DNA from 3 places in the Pseudooceanicola sp. NS-SX9 genome. Region 1 is predicted to be linked to each of the others. Evidence: riboswitches for the same ligand, from Rfam matches in the RefSeq annotation. Region 1 holds a riboswitch; each other region holds the start of a gene.
The links. A riboswitch is a leader RNA that binds a small molecule or an ion and turns the genes downstream of it on or off. The one in region 1 is predicted to bind cobalamin.

Region 1 (5,269 bases):
CCGAGGCTTTCGAGCTTCGAGGCCGAGAGGTTGCGTTCGGCCTCGGCGCGCGACAGGCGGCGGGCGGCATCCGAAACGGCGCGGTCGGCCTCGGTGCGGGCCTGGCGGGCGGCCTTGTCGGCAGCGGTCAGCGCCGAGAGCCGTTCGGCCAGGGTGTCATGGGCGGCGCGGGCGGTTTCGGCACGGGCCTCGGCCATGTCCAGATCGGCGCGCAATTCTTCCAGCCGGTTCAGCTGCTCAAGGCGCAGGGCGGCGGCCGAGGGGGTGTCCTCGGCGCCGGCGCGGTAGCCGTCCCACCGCCACAGATCGCCCTGGACCGTCACCAGACGCTGGCCGGGGCGCAGGGCGGGGTGCAGCGCCGCCCCCTGATCGGCCGACACCAGGCCGATCTGCGACAGGCGGCGGGCCAGCACCGCAGGCGCGCTGACGTGATCCGAGAGCGGCACGGCACCGACGGGCAGCGGCTGGGTCGCGTCATAGCCCGGCAGTTCCAGCCAGCCCGAGGGGTCGGTCCCGGTGATCACCGGGGCGCGCAGGTCATCGGCCAGCGCCGCGCCAAGCGCCTTTTCATAGCCCGGCGCCACCCGCAGCAGATCCAGCAGCTGGCCGCCCTCGACCGCATCGCGCTGGACCAGACGGGCCAGCGCCGCGACCTCGGCCTGCAGGGCCTTGACCTCGCCCTCGGCCGAGGAGCGCGCGGCGCGGGTGTCGGCCTCGGCGGACTGGGCCTCGGCGCGGGCGGCTTCGGCGGTGGCCAGGGTCTCTTCGGCCTCTTCGGCGCGGCCGCGGGCGATCTCCTCGGCTTCGGCGGCGGCCTCGGCCTCTTCGATGGCATGGGCGGCGGCACCGCGGGCCTCGGCCACGGCTTCGCGGGCGCGGCCTGCCTCGGCCTCGCTGCGGGCCAGCATCTTGCGGCTGTCATCCAGAAAGCGCGTGGCGGACTGGTGGCGGGCGGCCAGGCGCGCGACATCCTCGGTCAGGGTCGACAGATCGCCCTCGCGTTCGCCCAGCACCTCGGCGGCTTCCAGCGCCAGCTCCTGCGCCTCGGCCAGGGCATCGGCATGGCCATCGCCCGCCTTGGCCAGTTCGCGGGCCTCCCAGTCGAGGCGTTCGATCGTCTCGCCCGCGTCGCGGTTCAGGCCCGCCTCGCGCTCGCGGTCGCGCGAGAGCTGCTCGATCCGGCTGCGCAGGGTGGCAATGGCCTGCAGGGCGCGGGCCTGCTGGTCCGACAGGCTGTCGCGCTGGACGGAAAGGCGCTGCAGGATGGCGGCGGCGATGGCCTCTTCCTCGCGCAGGGGCGGCAGGGCGTCATCGGCGCGCAGGCGGGCCTCGGCGGCCTCGCGGGCCAGGCGTTCGGCCTGGGCGGTGTTGGTCGCAGCGCCGCGCAGGGCGGCGATGGCAAGGTTGCGCGCCTCGTCGGCCTCGCGCCAGCGGCGATACAGCAGCATCCCCTCGGCCTGGCGCAGATCGGTACCGATGGCGCGGTAGCGCGCCGCCTGACGCGCCTGACGTTCCAGCGACGACAGCTGCTGGGCCATCTGTTCGACCACGTCATCGACGCGGGCCAGGTTCTGTTCGGCCCCCTTCAGCTTCAGCTCGGCCTCGTGGCGGCGCTGATAGAGGCCCGAGATCCCCGCGGCCTCTTCCAGGATGCGGCGGCGCGCCTTGGGCTTGGCGTTGATCAGTTCGGAAATCTGCCCCTGCCGCACCAGCGCCGGCGAATGCGCCCCGGTCGAGGCATCGGCGAACAGCATCTGCACGTCGCGCGCCCGCACGTCCTTGGCATTGGCCTTGTAGGCCGATCCCACGTCGCGGGTGATCCGGCGGACGATCTCCAGCTGGTCGGCATCGTTGAAGCTGGCGGGCGCCAGCCGGTCCGAATTGTCGATGGTCAGCGCGACCTCGGCAAAGTTGCGGGCGGGCCGGGTCGAGGCCCCGGCAAAGATCACGTCTTCCATCCCGTCGCCGCGCATCGCGGTGGGACGGTTTTCGCCCATCACCCAGCGCAGGGCCTCCAGCAGGTTCGACTTGCCGCAGCCGTTCGGCCCCACCACCCCGGTGAGGCCCGCGTTGATCACCAGCTCGGTCGGGTCGACGAAGCTCTTGAAGCCGGTGAGACGGAGGCGGGAAAAGCGCAACGGAAGGGCCCTTCTACGTCAGGTTGCATTCGGAAACTTGCGACAAAGGTGCGGCTGCGGGGCGGGGCTGTCAACGTCCGGCTTACCCGATATGGGATCGTCCACAGGCTTCTCCCCAAGATATTGCGGGTTTCGGGGGGTATCTTCTGCGGTTTCCCGCCCTTTCCGCGCGGGCAGCGGCGGCAAAGCGCCTTGACGCCGGGGGGGCCTGCACGCCACAAGATATCCCATACGGTTCCCGACACGGCGCCCAAGCGCCTCGGGATGAAACGGGAATGCGGAACGGGTGACCCAACCAGGGGCCTGCAGCCGCAGCCGCCCCCGCGACTGTGAAGCGGAGAGCGCCCTCAAAGACGCCACTGGTCCCTCCGGGCCGGGAAGGCAGAGGAGCGCCACGACCCGCGAAGCCAGGAGACCGGCCGTGTAGAGAAACCGAACCGGCTGTCGGGTGTGACGGCCCAAGGAGTGCGATATGCATATCGAACCGGGGCTGATCAGCCCCGCAAAAATGATCCTGTCCTATGCAACGGCCGCAGGCGCCGGCGCCTACTGGCTGAAGACCGCCGCGGCGGGCCTGAAGGAAAAGGGCCTGGCGTCCCTGGCGGCACGCGGTGCCGTGGCAACGGCGGCCGTCTTCACTTTCTTCCAGGTGCTGCCGCACTATCCGGTGGGCATCTCCGAGGTGCATTTCATCCTCGGCTCGACCCTGTTCCTGATGCTGGGCGCGGCGCCCGCGGCCTTTGGCCTGGCCTTCGGGCTGCTGCTGCAGGGCGTCTTCTTCGCCCCCTTCGACCTGCCGCAATATGGCGCCAACGTGACGACCCTGCTGGTGCCGCTCTTTGCGCTGAAGGCGCTGGCCGACCGGCTGATCCCGCGCTCGACCGCCTATGTCGACATCAAGTACCGCGACGCGCTGGCGCTCTCGACAGCATATCAGGGCGGCGTGGTGCTGTGGGTGGCGTTCTGGGCCTTCTACGGGCAGGGCTTCTCGGCCACGACCACGGCCTCGGTCTTCAGCTTCGGCGGCGCCTACATGCTGGTCGTGCTGGTGGAACCGCTCGCAGACCTCGCGGTGCTGGCCGCGGCCAAGTCGCTGAAGGGCCTGCGCGGCTCGGGCCTGACGACGCCCCGCCTCTACGACGCGGCCTGATCGCGCCTTCCCCCTGTCGCGGCGGGTCCCCAAAGGGGGGCCCGCCGTTTCCGCTTCTGATCCGTTCCCTTCGGGAGGCTTCCATGCCCGCAAAGATCCCCGCCACCGTCATCACCGGCTTCCTTGGCGCCGGCAAGACGACCCTCGTGCGCCACATGCTGCAGAATGCCGGCGGCAAGCGCATTGCCCTCATCATCAACGAATTCGGCGACCTGGGCGTCGACGGTGACATCCTGCGCGGCTGCGGCGACGCCACCTGCCGCGAAGAAGACATCATGGAGCTGTCGAACGGCTGCATCTGCTGCACCGTCGCCGAAGACTTCATCCCTACGATGGAGAAACTGCTGGCCCGTCCCGACCGCCCCGACCATATCGTGATCGAGACCTCGGGCCTTGCCCTGCCCCAGCCGCTGATCCGCGCCTTCAACTGGCCGGCGATCTCCACGAAGGTCACCGTCGATGGCGTTGTCACCGTGGTCGACGGCAAGGCCGTGACCGAGGGCCGCTTTGCCCAGGACGAGGCCGCCGTGGCCGCCGCCCGCGAAGCCGATGACAGCATCGACCACGACACCCCCCTGTCTGAACTCTTCGAGGACCAGCTGGCCTGCGCCGACATGATCGTCGTCAACAAGGCCGACCTGATGAGCGACGCAGAGCTGCTGGCCACCATGGCCACGCTCAGGGACGGCGCCCGCGACGCGGTGCAGGTGGTCTCCTCCTCCATGGGCGCCCTGCCGGCCGAGGTGCTGCTGGGCATGAACATCGCCGCCGAGGCCGACATGGAAGCCCGTCACGAGATCCATCACCATCATCACCACCATGATGACGACGACGACGATGATCACGACGACCACCACGATCACGACCATGACGAATTCGAAAGCTTCGTCGTGCCGCTGCCGGAAATCCGCGATCCCAAGGCCTATTGCGATCACCTCTCGCAGGTCATCCGCACCCATGACATCCTGCGCCTCAAGGGCTTTGCCGCGGTCGAGGGCAAGCCGATGCGCCTGACGATCCAGGCCGTGGGCCCCCGGATCGACCATTACTACGACCAGCCCTTCGGCACGGCGCCCCGCATGACGCGGCTGGTGGTGATCGGCCTCGCCGGTCTCGACCGTACCGCGATCGAGGCGGCGCTTGCGGAACCGGTGACCGCCTGATGGTCACCGTCGAACGCACCGATCCCGGTCACCCCGGGGTCGTCCGCCTGCTCGAGGCCTCGCACGCGCTGATGCGCAGCCTCTACTCTCCCGAGGAAAACCATTTCCTCGGGCACGAGGCCCTGGCCCGTCCCGACATCCGCTTCTTCGCGGCCCGCGACGCCCAGGGCACGATCCTTGGCTGCGGCGCGCTGCAGGTCAAGGACGGCTACGGCGAAGTCAAAAGCTTCTTCACCGACACCGCCGCCCGCGGCCAGGGCGTCGGCTCGGCGCTGCTCGCCGCGATCGAGGCCCAGGCCCGCGCCGATGCCCTGCCCCTGCTGCGGCTCGAAACCGGCGACAAGCTGGCCGAGGCCTGCCGCCTCTACGAACGCCGCGGCTTCACCCGCCGCGGCGCCTTCGGAGACTACCCCGACAACGGCGTCTCCGTCTTCATGGAGAAACCCGTCGCCGCCTGACGGTTCTCTCATCTGACCAGAAATACTCCGGGGGGAGGCAGCCGCAGGCTGACGGGGGGCAGCGCCCCCCTCTCGCCCCGGGCCCCATCCGGACGCCCTCATGCATCTTCTCGCCGCCACCCCCGGTCGCATCGACGACGGAACCGAGGCCGTCGACCTGAACCAGACCCCCGCCGATCTGGTGATCCTCTCGGCCGCCGATACCGAACTCGCGGCGCTGTCGCAGGCCCATGCCGCGCAGCACGACGCCCCCTCCCTGCGCCTTGCCCGCCTGACCGACCTGACCCACCCGATGTCGGTGGACCTGCACCTCGACACCTGCGCCACGAAATCCCGGCTGGTCATCGCCCGGGTGCTGGG
Region 2 (5,269 bases), on a different replicon from region 1:
GGTGAAGGCCGGCCAGGTGGTGGCCGAGATCGACAGTGTCACCCAGGAAAACACGCTGAAAAGCGACGAGGCGGCGCTGGAAGACGTGCGCGCCCAGCTGAAGGAAGCCCAGGCGACGCTGGTCTACTACACCCAGACGCTGAAGCGGAACCAGAGCCTGAAGGGCCAGGGCGTCACCCAGGCCGATCTGGAAGAGGCCGAGATGAACGTGGCCACCACCGAGGCCCAGATCGAGCAGCTGAAGGCCCAGATCACCGAGGCCGAGGTCACCGTCAGCACCGCCCAGGCGGACCTGGGCTATACCCGCATCACCTCTCCGATCGACGGCACGATCATCGCCATCGTCAGCCAGGCCGGGACCACGGTCAATGCCAGCCAGTCGACGCCCACCATCGTCGTGGTGGCGCAGCTGGATACCATGACCGTGCGCGCCAATATTGCCGAAACCGATGTGGTCAGCGTCAAGCCCGGGCAGGACGTGTGGTTCACCATCCTGGGGGATCGCAACCACCGCTATCAGGCCAAGCTGCAGGTGATCGAACCGGCGCCCGAGGATGTCACCAGCGACAGCAGCCTGACGTCCTCCAGCTCCAGCAGTTCCTCGTCCAGCTCCAGCAGTTCCAGCGATGATGCGATCTATTACATCGGTACTTTCGACGTGCCGAACCCCGACGGCCGGTTGCTGACCTACATGACCGCGCAGGTGCATATCGTGACGGCTTCGGCGAAGAACGTGCTGCTGGTGCCGTCCTCGGCGGTCAGCAGCCGCGGCAACGCCAGCTTTGTCGACGTGCTGGGCCCCGATGGCCATCCCCGGCCGCAGAAGGTGACGGTGGGCCTTGATGATCTCAGCCAGGCCGAGATCACCTCGGGCCTGACCGAGGGCGAGACGGTCGTGCTGGGCGAGGGCGGTTCTGACAGCACCAGCAGCAATACCCGGATGCGCTCGCCCATGGGCGGGCCGATGGGCGGTGGCGGCCCCGGCGGGCCGCGTCCGTGAGGCGATGATGGACATGCAATCGCAAGACGCCCCTGCCGCCGCCCGCCCCGATGCCGTGATCGAGCTTTCGGGCCTGGGCAAGGTCTATCCGGCGGGTGATGCCGAAACCTGGGTGCTGCGCGACGTCGACCTGACGATCCGCCGCGGCGAGATGGTGGCCATCGTCGGTGCCTCGGGGTCGGGCAAGTCGACGCTGATGAATCTGATCGGCTGCCTGGATACGCCAAGCGCCGGGCGCTACCGGCTGTTCGGCCGCGATGTCTCGGCGCTGCAGGCGGACGAACTGGCCACGGCCCGCCGCGACCACTTCGGCTTCATCTTCCAGCGCTACCACCTGCTGAACGAGCTGACGGCCCTCGGCAATGTCGAGATGCCCTCGATCTACGCGGGCCTGCCGGGGCCTGCGCGCCATGACCGCGCCGGGCGCCTGTTGCAAAGGCTGGGCCTGGGCGAGCGTCTGCGCAACCGCCCCGGCCAGCTGTCGGGCGGCCAACAGCAGCGGGTTTCCATTGCGCGGGCGCTGATGAACCACGGCGATGTGATCCTGGCGGATGAACCCACCGGCGCCCTTGATACCCAGAGCGGCGACGAGGTGCTGCGCATCCTGCGCGAATTGCACGCCGAGGGGCACACGATCCTGATCGTCACCCATGACATGGACGTTGCCCGCCAGGCCGAACGCATCATCGAGATCCGCGACGGCGTGATCATCGACGACCGCGCCAACCCCGCCTTCCGGCCGCAGCCCGCCACGCAGACCGATGCGGCGCCGCTGCGTACCGCGCCCGCGGCCGGCCTTGCCAGCCACCTGCGTCAGGGGCGCGACCGCCTGCGCGAAGCCTTCCTGATGGCGCTGCGGTCGATGAACGCGCACCGTTTGCGCACCGTGCTGACCATGCTGGGGATCATCATCGGCATCGCCTCGGTGGTCTGCGTGGTGGCGCTTGGGGCGGGCTCGCGGCAGATGGTGCTGAAGAACATCTCGAACCTCGGCACCAACACGCTGGAAATCTTCGCCGGGCGCGGTTTCGGCGATCCGCATTCCGGGCGGATCACCACGCTGTCGGTCGGTGATGCCGATGCGCTGGCGGCGCTGCCCTATGTGGCGGCGGTGACGCCGACGGTCTCGACCTCGGGGGTGGCACGCTTTGGCAACAAGGAGGCCAGCGCCCTGCTGAACGGCGTCGGCGCGGGCTATTTCTCGGTCAAGGGCACCAAGCTGGTCGAGGGGCAGTATTTCACCGAAAGCGCGGTGCGCAACTATACCCAGGACGTGGTGATCGACGGCAATGCCAAGACCGCGCTGTTCGATCCGCTGCATGTCGATCCGCTGGGCCAGGTGGTCATCGTGGGCCAGGTCGCCATGCGCGTCGTGGGCGTGGTCGAGGCCCAGGCCAACGGCTTCGGCTCGTCGGGGAACCCGTCGTTCTACCTGCCTTATACCACGGTGCAATCACGGTTTCTTGGCAGCAGCTCGCTGCGTTCGATCACCCTGCGGGTGGCGGATGATGTTGACATGGACAGCGCCGAACAGGCGGTGTCGAACCTGCTGAAGCGGCGCCATGGCACGGTTGATTTCAACATCCTGAACACCGACGACATCCGCAAGACCATCACCAGCACAACCGAGACCATGACCTTTCTGATTGCGGCCATTGCGGTGATCAGCCTGGTGGTGGGCGGCATCGGGGTGATGAACATCATGCTGGTGTCGGTCTCGGAACGGGTGGGAGAGATCGGCGTGCGCATGGCCGTGGGGGCGCGGCAGGCCGACATTCTGGTGCAGTTCCTGCTGGAGGCCGTGCTGGTCTGCCTGCTGGGCGGCGTCATCGGCGTCGGCATCGCGCTGGCGGCGGGGCCGGTGATTTCGCTGTTCCAGCCGAACTATGCCTTCATCTACTCGCCGGTGACGATTCTGCTGGCCTTCGCCAGCTCCAGCCTGGTGGGGGTGGTCTTTGGCTACCTGCCTGCGCATAGCGCCTCGCGGCTGGATCCGGTGGTGGCGCTGTCGCGCTAGGCCCGCATCCCCGGCCAGGGCGCCCTGGCCGGGGGTCGATCAATCCCTGCCGGCGCCGCCCTGCCGGCGCGGCCACGGGGCATTGATCCGACGGTCATCCTGGCGCATAGAGACGGTGATGGTTCCCCTTCGGGGGAGAATAGGGAATGCGGTGCCGTGCCTTTGGGCGCCATGCCGCGGCTGCCCCCGCAACTGTAGGCGGAAAGCCGGACCGATGATGCCACTGGGCCATGACCCGGGAAGGCCGGTTCCGGCGTCGATCCGCAAGCCAGGAGACCTGCCATCGCAAACGTCACGGTGGAAGTTTCGGGCGGGGTGTCCCGGAACGCCAGGGTCGCATGGGTGCGGCGCGGCTTCTCTGCTATGACACCGGATGCGTCAGGCAGAGGAGGACCAATGCCAAGCCCCTTGTCCCGTCTTTTCAACGAAACCGCGCCCGAGCTGCGTCCGCGGCTGATCGCGATCTACGCGCTGCTGCTGGCGATGAATGCAGGCGCTTGGCTTTGGGCGCTGGTCGCGTTCTGGAACCAGCCGACGCTGCTGGGGGTCGCGCTGGTGGTCTATGGGCTGGGCCTGCGCCATGCCGTCGATGCCGACCATATCGCGGTGATCGACAACGTGACCCGCAAGCTCATGCAGATGAACCAGCGGCCCGTGACGGTCGGTTTCTGCTTTGCCATGGGTCATTCCAGCGTCGTCATCATCGCCGCGACGGCGGTCGCGGTGGCGGCGACGGTGCTGGGGGATTTCCCGGCCTTCCAGGGCGTGTCGGGGGTGATCGGCACGCTGGTCTCGGGGCTGTTCCTGCTGCTGGTGGCGGCGATGAACATCGCCATCTTCCTGTCGATCTGGCGCAACTACCGCCGGATCCGCGCCGGTGGCACCTATGTCGAGGAAGACCTGGACATGCTGCTGGGCAATCGCGGGCTGCTGTCGCGCCTCTTTCGCCCGGCCTTCCGCTTTGTCACCCGCAGCTGGCACATGTACCCTCTGGGCGTGCTCTTCGGGCTGGGCTTCGACACCGCGACCGAGGTCGCGGTTTTCGGCGTGTCCGCGGCCCAGGCGGCCAACGGCCTGTCGATCTGGGTGATCCTGGTGTTTCCCGCGCTGTTCACCGCGGGCATGTCGCTGGTCGATACCACCGACGGGGTGATGATGCTGGGCGCCTATGAATGGGCCTTCGTCAAGCCGATGCGCAAGATCTACTACAACATGACGATCACGCTGGTCTCGATCCTGGTTGCGGTGCTGATCGGCGGGGTCGAGACCCTGGGCCTGCTGCGCGAACAGTTCCATCTGACGGGTGGCTTCTGGTCGCTGGTCGCGGGGCTGGACGACAACTTCAACAACCTCGGCTTTGCCATCATCGCGACCTTCCTGCTGGCCTGGGCGGTGTCCTGGGCCATCTACCGCCTGAAACGCCTGGACGAGGTCGAGGTCCGCACCGGCTGACGCCCGGCGCGGGACATGCCCCCGCCCGAATGCAAAAGGCCGGTCCCCGGAGGGGGGCCGGCCTTCGCCTTTTCGGGGCAGGGGGTATCAGCTGCGGCGGCGCAGGTGGCTTTCCAGACGGTCCGCGCCTTGGGTGACCAGATAGGCGATGACCATGTAGATCACCACCGCCACCACGAAGGCCTCAAGGTAGTAGAAGTTCAGCGCTGCGGTCAGCTGCGACTGGGCGAAGATGTCGATCACCTCGATGGCGAAACCCAGCGACAGCGCCTTCATGATCACCATGACCGAATTCGCCAGGTCCGGGATCGCCGAGACGATGATCTGCGGCAGCATCACCCGCCGGAACAGTTGCCAGCCGCTGTAGCCCAGCGATTTCGCCGCATCCGACTGGCCGGTGTCGAAGGAATTCAGCGCGCCCTTGATCACCTCGGCCTGGAAGGCCGCGACGCAGGCCGCCAGCGCCAGCACTAGCGTCACCCAGTTCGGGATCTGGCCGGTGGTCTCGATGCCGACCAGGCTGCCCAGGAACTCAAGCGCGTCGGGCAGGCCGTAATAGGCCAGGAAGATCACCACCACCATCGGCACGCCCTTGAAGGCGACCTTGTAGGCGGTGACCAGCTGGCGCAGCACCGGGATGCGGCGGTGTTCGCACAGCGCCAGCACCCCGCCCAGCAGCGTCGACAGGATGAAGATCGTCACCGCCATCGCCAGCGTCACCGGCACGGCCGACAGGATGCTGAGGAAATCGGGAAGAAGGATGGAAGCATCGAACATGGATCAGGTCCTTTCCGTCTCAG
Region 3 (5,269 bases), on a different replicon from region 1:
GGCGGCCTTCCTTGCGGATTTCGATCCGCGCGACGATCGGATGGATCGAGGCGGTCGCATGGGTGATGTAGCTGATCGAGCCGGTTGGCGGCACGGCCTGCAGGTTGCGATTGTAAAGGCCATGGCGGCGCACCGCGTCGCGCAGCCGGGCCCAGTCGGCGCGACCGGGCAGCGGCTGGTTCGCGAAAAGCCGCGCAACTGTCGGATCTTCCGGCAGCCAGTCGCGTTCCGTGTATTTCTGGAAATAGGTGCCGGAGGCGTAGCGGCTGTCGGCGAAGCCGCGAAAGCTCTGGCCGCGTTCGCGCGCCAGGCACATCGAGGCGTGCAGCGCATGGTAGGTGACGGCGGCGAAGTAGACCGAGGTGAAGCCGAGTGCGGCGGGGCTGCCGTAGTGGATCCGTTGCCCGGAAAGGTAGCCGTGAAGGTTCATCTGCCCCAGCCCGATGGCATGGCCTTCCGCATTGCCGCGCCGGATCGAGGGCACGCAGTCGAGCGAGGTCATCTCGCTGACCGCGGTCAGGGCCCGCACGGCGGTCTCGACCGTGGCGCCGAGATCGCCCGAGCGCATCACCTTCGCAATGTCGAGCGAGCCAAGGTTGCAGGAGATATCGCTGCCGATGTGCCGGTAGCCCAGGTCCTCGGAGAGGGCCGAGGGGGTGCTGACCTGCAGGATTTCGGAGCACAGGTTCGACATCGAGATCCGCCCGGCAACCGGGTTCGCGCGGTTCACCGTGTCTTCGAACATCAGGTAGGGATAGCCGCTTTCGAACTGGATTTCGGCCAGGGTGCGGAAGAAGGCGCGGGCGTCGATCACCGTCTTGGAGATGCGCGGATCGGCGACCATCTCGTGGTATTTCTCGCTGACCGGGATCTCGGACAGGGCGCAACCGTAGACCTTCTGCACGTCGAGCGGCGAGAACAGGTGCATGGGCGCGCGGGTGCGGGCCAGCTCGAAGGTGATGTCGGGGATCACCACCCCCAGGCTGAGGGTCTTGATGCGGATTTTTTCATCGGCATTCTCGCGCTTGGTGTCGAGAAAGCGCAGGATGTCGGGGTGATGGGCATGCAGGTAGACCGCGCCCGCGCCCTGGCGCGCGCCCAGCTGGTTGGCATAGGAAAAGCTGTCCTCCAGCAGTTTCATCACCGGGACCACCCCGGAGGCCTGCCCCGAGATGCCCTTGATCGGTGCCCCCTGTTCGCGCAGGTTGCTGAGCAGCAGCGCCACCCCGCCACCGCGTTTCGAAAGCTGCAGCGCCGAGGCGATGCCACGCCCGATGCTTTCCATGTCGTCCTCCAGCCGCAGCAGGAAGCACGAGACCAGCTCTCCGCGGCTTTGTCGTCCGGCGTTGAGGAAGGTCGGGGTGGCGGGCTGGAACCGACCCGAGAGGATCGCGTCGATCAGCGCGAAGGCCTGCTGGTGGTCGCCGCGCGCCAGCACCAGGGCGCACAGCACGGCGCGGTCGGTGAAATCCTCCAGGTATTGCGCGCCGTCGCGGGTCTTCAGCGCGTAGCTGGTGTAGAATTTCAGCGCGCCGAGATAGCTGGAAAACCGGTGGTCATGGGCGCGGCCGCGCGCATAGGCCTGGCGCAGGACCTCCGGGGGATAGGGGGCCAGGGCGGCGGGATCGTAATAGCCTTCTTCGACCAGCCACTGCAGGCGGGCGTCGTCCGAGGCAAAGCGGCGGCTGCCCGGAAGGACATGCTGAAGGATATACTGGCGCGCGGCTTCGCGGTCGGCCGAGACCGGCGGCAGGCCGGTGGCATCGGGCAGGTTCAGCAGGGCGTTGAGGGCGCGGTAGTCGGGGGCGCTCAGCGGCTGGACTAGATCGTCGGGCATGATTGGCTCCAGAAGGTCCGAAGCCCGCGCGAGACGCGGGCGATGTCGATGTCGGTGCCGGCCAGTTCCAGCGTCCACAGCAGCGGCACCTGGCACTTGCGGGCGATGATCCGGCCGGCCAGGCCATAGGTGGTACCGAAGCTGCGGTTGCCGGTGGCGATGACCCCGCGCAGCCCGGCACGGCGGCGGGGATCGTTCAGGAAGCGGATCACCATCGGCGGCACGGCGCCGCGGCCCTGGCCGTCGGCATAGGTCGGGCAGATCAGCACATAGGCCGGCGGCGCGTCGGGCAGGGGGCCTGACGCGCCAAGGCGCAGCGCCGGCAGGCCCAGCCGGGCCACGAAGCGTGCGGTATTGCCGCTGGCCGAGGAAAAGTAGACGAGGCTGCCCATGGCGCTAGGCCAGCCGGGCGATCAGATCGGGGCGAAAGCCGGACCAGCTTTGGGGGCCGGTGCCGGTCGTGGCCTCGACCACGGGTGCCTGGCGGTGGCCAAGGGCGCTCAGACGCGCCAGTGCGGCGGCATCCTGGGTCAGATCGACCAGCCGGTAGGACAGCCCATGCGCTTTCAGCGCACGCTGCGTCGCCAGGCATTGCCGGCAGTCGGGTTTTGAATAGACGATGATCGTCATGGCGCGTCCTTCGGTCAGGACGGCAGGCGGGGACGCGCACGGACCGGAACGCCCAACGCGGCCCGGAGACACTGACACGCCCCGAACCCACCGTTCGGGTCAAATCCTGGGCTCCGGGCAGGTCTCCTGACTTCGCGGGTCGACACCGGCGCTCGCCTTCCCGGGGACACCCAGTGGCGCAAGAGCGTGGCTCGCCGCTTACAGTTGCGGGGGCAGTGCCGGATTTTCACCGGCTTCCCTTTTCACCGCGGAACAATGTCCCGCGACACCTGAAGCATCTATATGTAGATCATTTTCGAATAGTGACGTCAATATGCAGACGCAGCCCAGCTGATCCCAGCCGAAGGCAGGGGCGGGGAGGGGCCTGTTTCGCAAGGCACTGACGGGCATATGACCTTGCGGAAGGCGCTTTGGGTCAGGGGCGTGCGAAGGGGGCGATGCCGATGCCGTTTTCGGCCAGGGCGCTGCGCAGACGGTGCGCCATGCCGACGGCACCCGGGGTATCGCCATGCACGCACAGCGTTGCGGGCGCGACCGGAAGGCGCTGCCCGCCGGTCGTCGGGATGACGCCGTTCACCACCATCTCCAGCACCTGGTCCAGGCTTTGCGCCGGATCGTGGATCACCGCGCCGGGCTGGCTGCGCGGCGTCAGCTCTCCGGTGTCGGTATAGGTGCGGTCGGCATAGATCTCGCAGGCGACGGTCAGCCCGGCGCGTTCGGCGGCGGCATAGGTTTCTGAATAGGGCAGCGAGATGAAGACCAGCCTCGGGTCCACCGCCTTGACCGCGCGCACGCACAGCTCGGCCAGGTCGCGGTCGACCGCCGCCATGTTGCCAAGCGCGCCATGGGTTTTCACATGGGTCATCGCGTGGCCCTCAAGCCGCGCCATGCCCTGCATCGCGACGATCTGGTAGACCAGCTGCGCCTCCAGGTCCTCGGGGCGCTCGCCCGAGATCCGCCGCCGCCCGAAACCGTAGAGATCGGCAAAGGACGGATGCGCCCCCACCGAGACGCCCTTTTCCCGGGCCATCCTGAGGGTGCGCGCCATCACGACCGGATCGCCCGCATGAAAGCCGCAGGCAATGTTGGCGGTCGAGACCAGATCCAGCATCGCGGCATCGTCGCCGACGGTGAAGGCGCCAAAGCTTTCGCCCATGTCGCAGTTGAGGTCGATCGTGCGGTCCATCCTGAAGTCCCTGTCATTCGCGCCTATTTGCGCAATTATTGTGCGGAATATTGGAAAGTCCGGCGGATACCCGGGGTAAATCCGCCTGAAACCCTTAATTCGGGATACCGCCGGTGTACTGAAATCTCAAGCCTCCCCAGCGAGGCGATTCCAGCAACAGGGAAAACAGCATGAAATTTGCACGCAAAGTGGCACTGGCCACGCTTCTGGCTGCCGGTCTGGTCGCGCCGGCGATGGCGGAAACCAAATGGGACATGTCGGTCGTCTGGCCGGATGGCAACTTCCAGACCGAGGACGCAAAGGCCTTCGCCGACAAGGTCCGCGAGATGACCAAGGGCGATGTCGACATCACCGTGCATTCCGGCGGTGCGCTTGGCATCAAGGGGCCCGAAGGCATGGCCGCGGTGCGCGACGGCCTGGTGCCTGTGGGCGAGATCCTGATGAGCCAGCAGGTGGGTGACGTGCCTGCTCTGGGTGCGGAATCGCTGCCCTACATGGCGCCGACGATGGCGGACCTGGCCTTGCTGCACAAGTTCACCCGCCCGATGATCGAGGCGGCGGCCGCCAAGATGAACCAGAAGCTGCTGTATATCGTGCCCTGGCCCGGCCAGGCGGTCTATACCAAGAAGCCGATCAAGACGCTGGAGGACCTGAAGGGCCTGAAGATCCGCGTCGTCGATGCCAATGGCCAGGCCTTCTTCAAGGCGCTTGGCGCGGCCCCCGTGCAGATGCCCTGGGGCGAGGTCGTCCCGGCGCTGGCGGCGGGCACGATCGATGCGGTGACCACCTCGTCCTCGTCGGGCGTCGACGGCTCGTTCTGGGAATTCATGAAATACATGAACACCTTCAACTGGCAGGCCTCGTCGGACATCCTGACGGTCAATCTGGATGAATGGAAAGCACTGCCCGAGAAGGACCAGAAGGCGATCGAGGCCGCCGCCGCGCAGATGGAAGGCGAATTCTGGCTGAACTCGCATAACGAGGACGCCAAGAAGCTTGCCATCCTGAAGGACCACGGCGTCGAGATCACCGCCCCCTCCTCGGATCTGAAGGCCGAGCTGATCGAGAAGGCCAAGCCCCTCTGGGCCGATTTCGAAAAGCGCGTGCCCGAGGCCGCCCCCTATATCGACACCTACCTGACGGTGCGCGGCAACTGATCCCCGCCGCCTGACCGTGTGGCCGGCCCTGCCTCTCCCTCCCGGGGCCGGCCCTTTTTCCTTCCGACCGGAGACCCCATGTCCCCCTCCCGTTTCGATACCTTCATCCGGCCCGTCGACTGGCTGAGCGGGCTGGCCAACGTGCTGGCCGCGCTGTGCCTGTTCGGGATCTTCCTGCTGGTCGGCGCCGAGATCGTGCTGCGCAACCTCTTCCTGACCAGCCTCGATTTCTCCTGGGATGTCTCGGCCTACCTGATGGGGGCCTCGTTCATGCTGTCGGCGGCCAGTGCGCTGAAAAGCGGCTCTCATGTGCGGGTGACGGCCCTGCGCGAGGTGCTGCCCGAGGGGCCCGCGCGCCTTCTGGATGTGGCGGCCTGCCTGGTGGGGCTGGTGATCGCGGTGGCGCTGGCCTGGGCGCTTGGCCAGGCGGCCTGGCTGTCGTTCCTGCGCGGCTCGACC

Region 2: linked by a shared signal. The riboswitch ahead of AC2ITM_RS19490 (HoxN/HupN/NixA family nickel/cobalt transporter) and the one ahead of AC2ITM_RS16035 (energy-coupling factor ABC transporter permease) in region 1 are both predicted to bind cobalamin.
Region 3: linked by a shared signal. The riboswitch ahead of AC2ITM_RS21495 (glutaredoxin domain-containing protein) and the one ahead of AC2ITM_RS16035 (energy-coupling factor ABC transporter permease) in region 1 are both predicted to bind cobalamin.

What each region holds. Positions count from the first base shown of each region.
Region 1 covers NZ_CM170818.1:3,371,142-3,376,410, forward strand. Annotated here, with positions in the region: gene AC2ITM_RS16030 (chromosome segregation SMC family protein) at 1-2,138, opposite strand, end outside; cobalamin riboswitch at 2,354-2,576, shown strand; gene AC2ITM_RS16035 (energy-coupling factor ABC transporter permease) at 2,611-3,288, shown strand; gene cobW (cobalamin biosynthesis protein CobW) at 3,372-4,451, shown strand; gene AC2ITM_RS16045 (GNAT family N-acetyltransferase) at 4,451-4,909, shown strand; gene cobN (cobaltochelatase subunit CobN) at 5,010-5,269, shown strand, end outside.
Region 2 covers NZ_JBXXRN010000003.1:198,621-203,889, reverse strand. Annotated here, with positions in the region: gene AC2ITM_RS19500 (efflux RND transporter periplasmic adaptor subunit) at 1-1,000, shown strand, start outside; gene AC2ITM_RS19495 (MacB family efflux pump subunit) at 1,014-3,017, shown strand; cobalamin riboswitch at 3,120-3,316, shown strand; gene AC2ITM_RS19490 (HoxN/HupN/NixA family nickel/cobalt transporter) at 3,414-4,469, shown strand; gene AC2ITM_RS19485 (amino acid ABC transporter permease) at 4,557-5,246, opposite strand; gene AC2ITM_RS19480 (amino acid ABC transporter permease) at 5,266-5,269, opposite strand, start outside.
Region 3 covers NZ_JBXXRN010000005.1:93,267-98,535, reverse strand. Annotated here, with positions in the region: gene nrdE (class 1b ribonucleoside-diphosphate reductase subunit alpha) at 1-1,837, opposite strand, end outside; gene nrdI (class Ib ribonucleoside-diphosphate reductase assembly flavoprotein NrdI) at 1,822-2,229, opposite strand; gene AC2ITM_RS21495 (glutaredoxin domain-containing protein) at 2,234-2,467, opposite strand; cobalamin riboswitch at 2,567-2,755, opposite strand; gene AC2ITM_RS21490 (LamB/YcsF family protein) at 2,883-3,653, opposite strand; gene AC2ITM_RS21485 (TRAP transporter substrate-binding protein) at 3,824-4,810, shown strand; gene AC2ITM_RS21480 (TRAP transporter small permease) at 4,889-5,269, shown strand, end outside.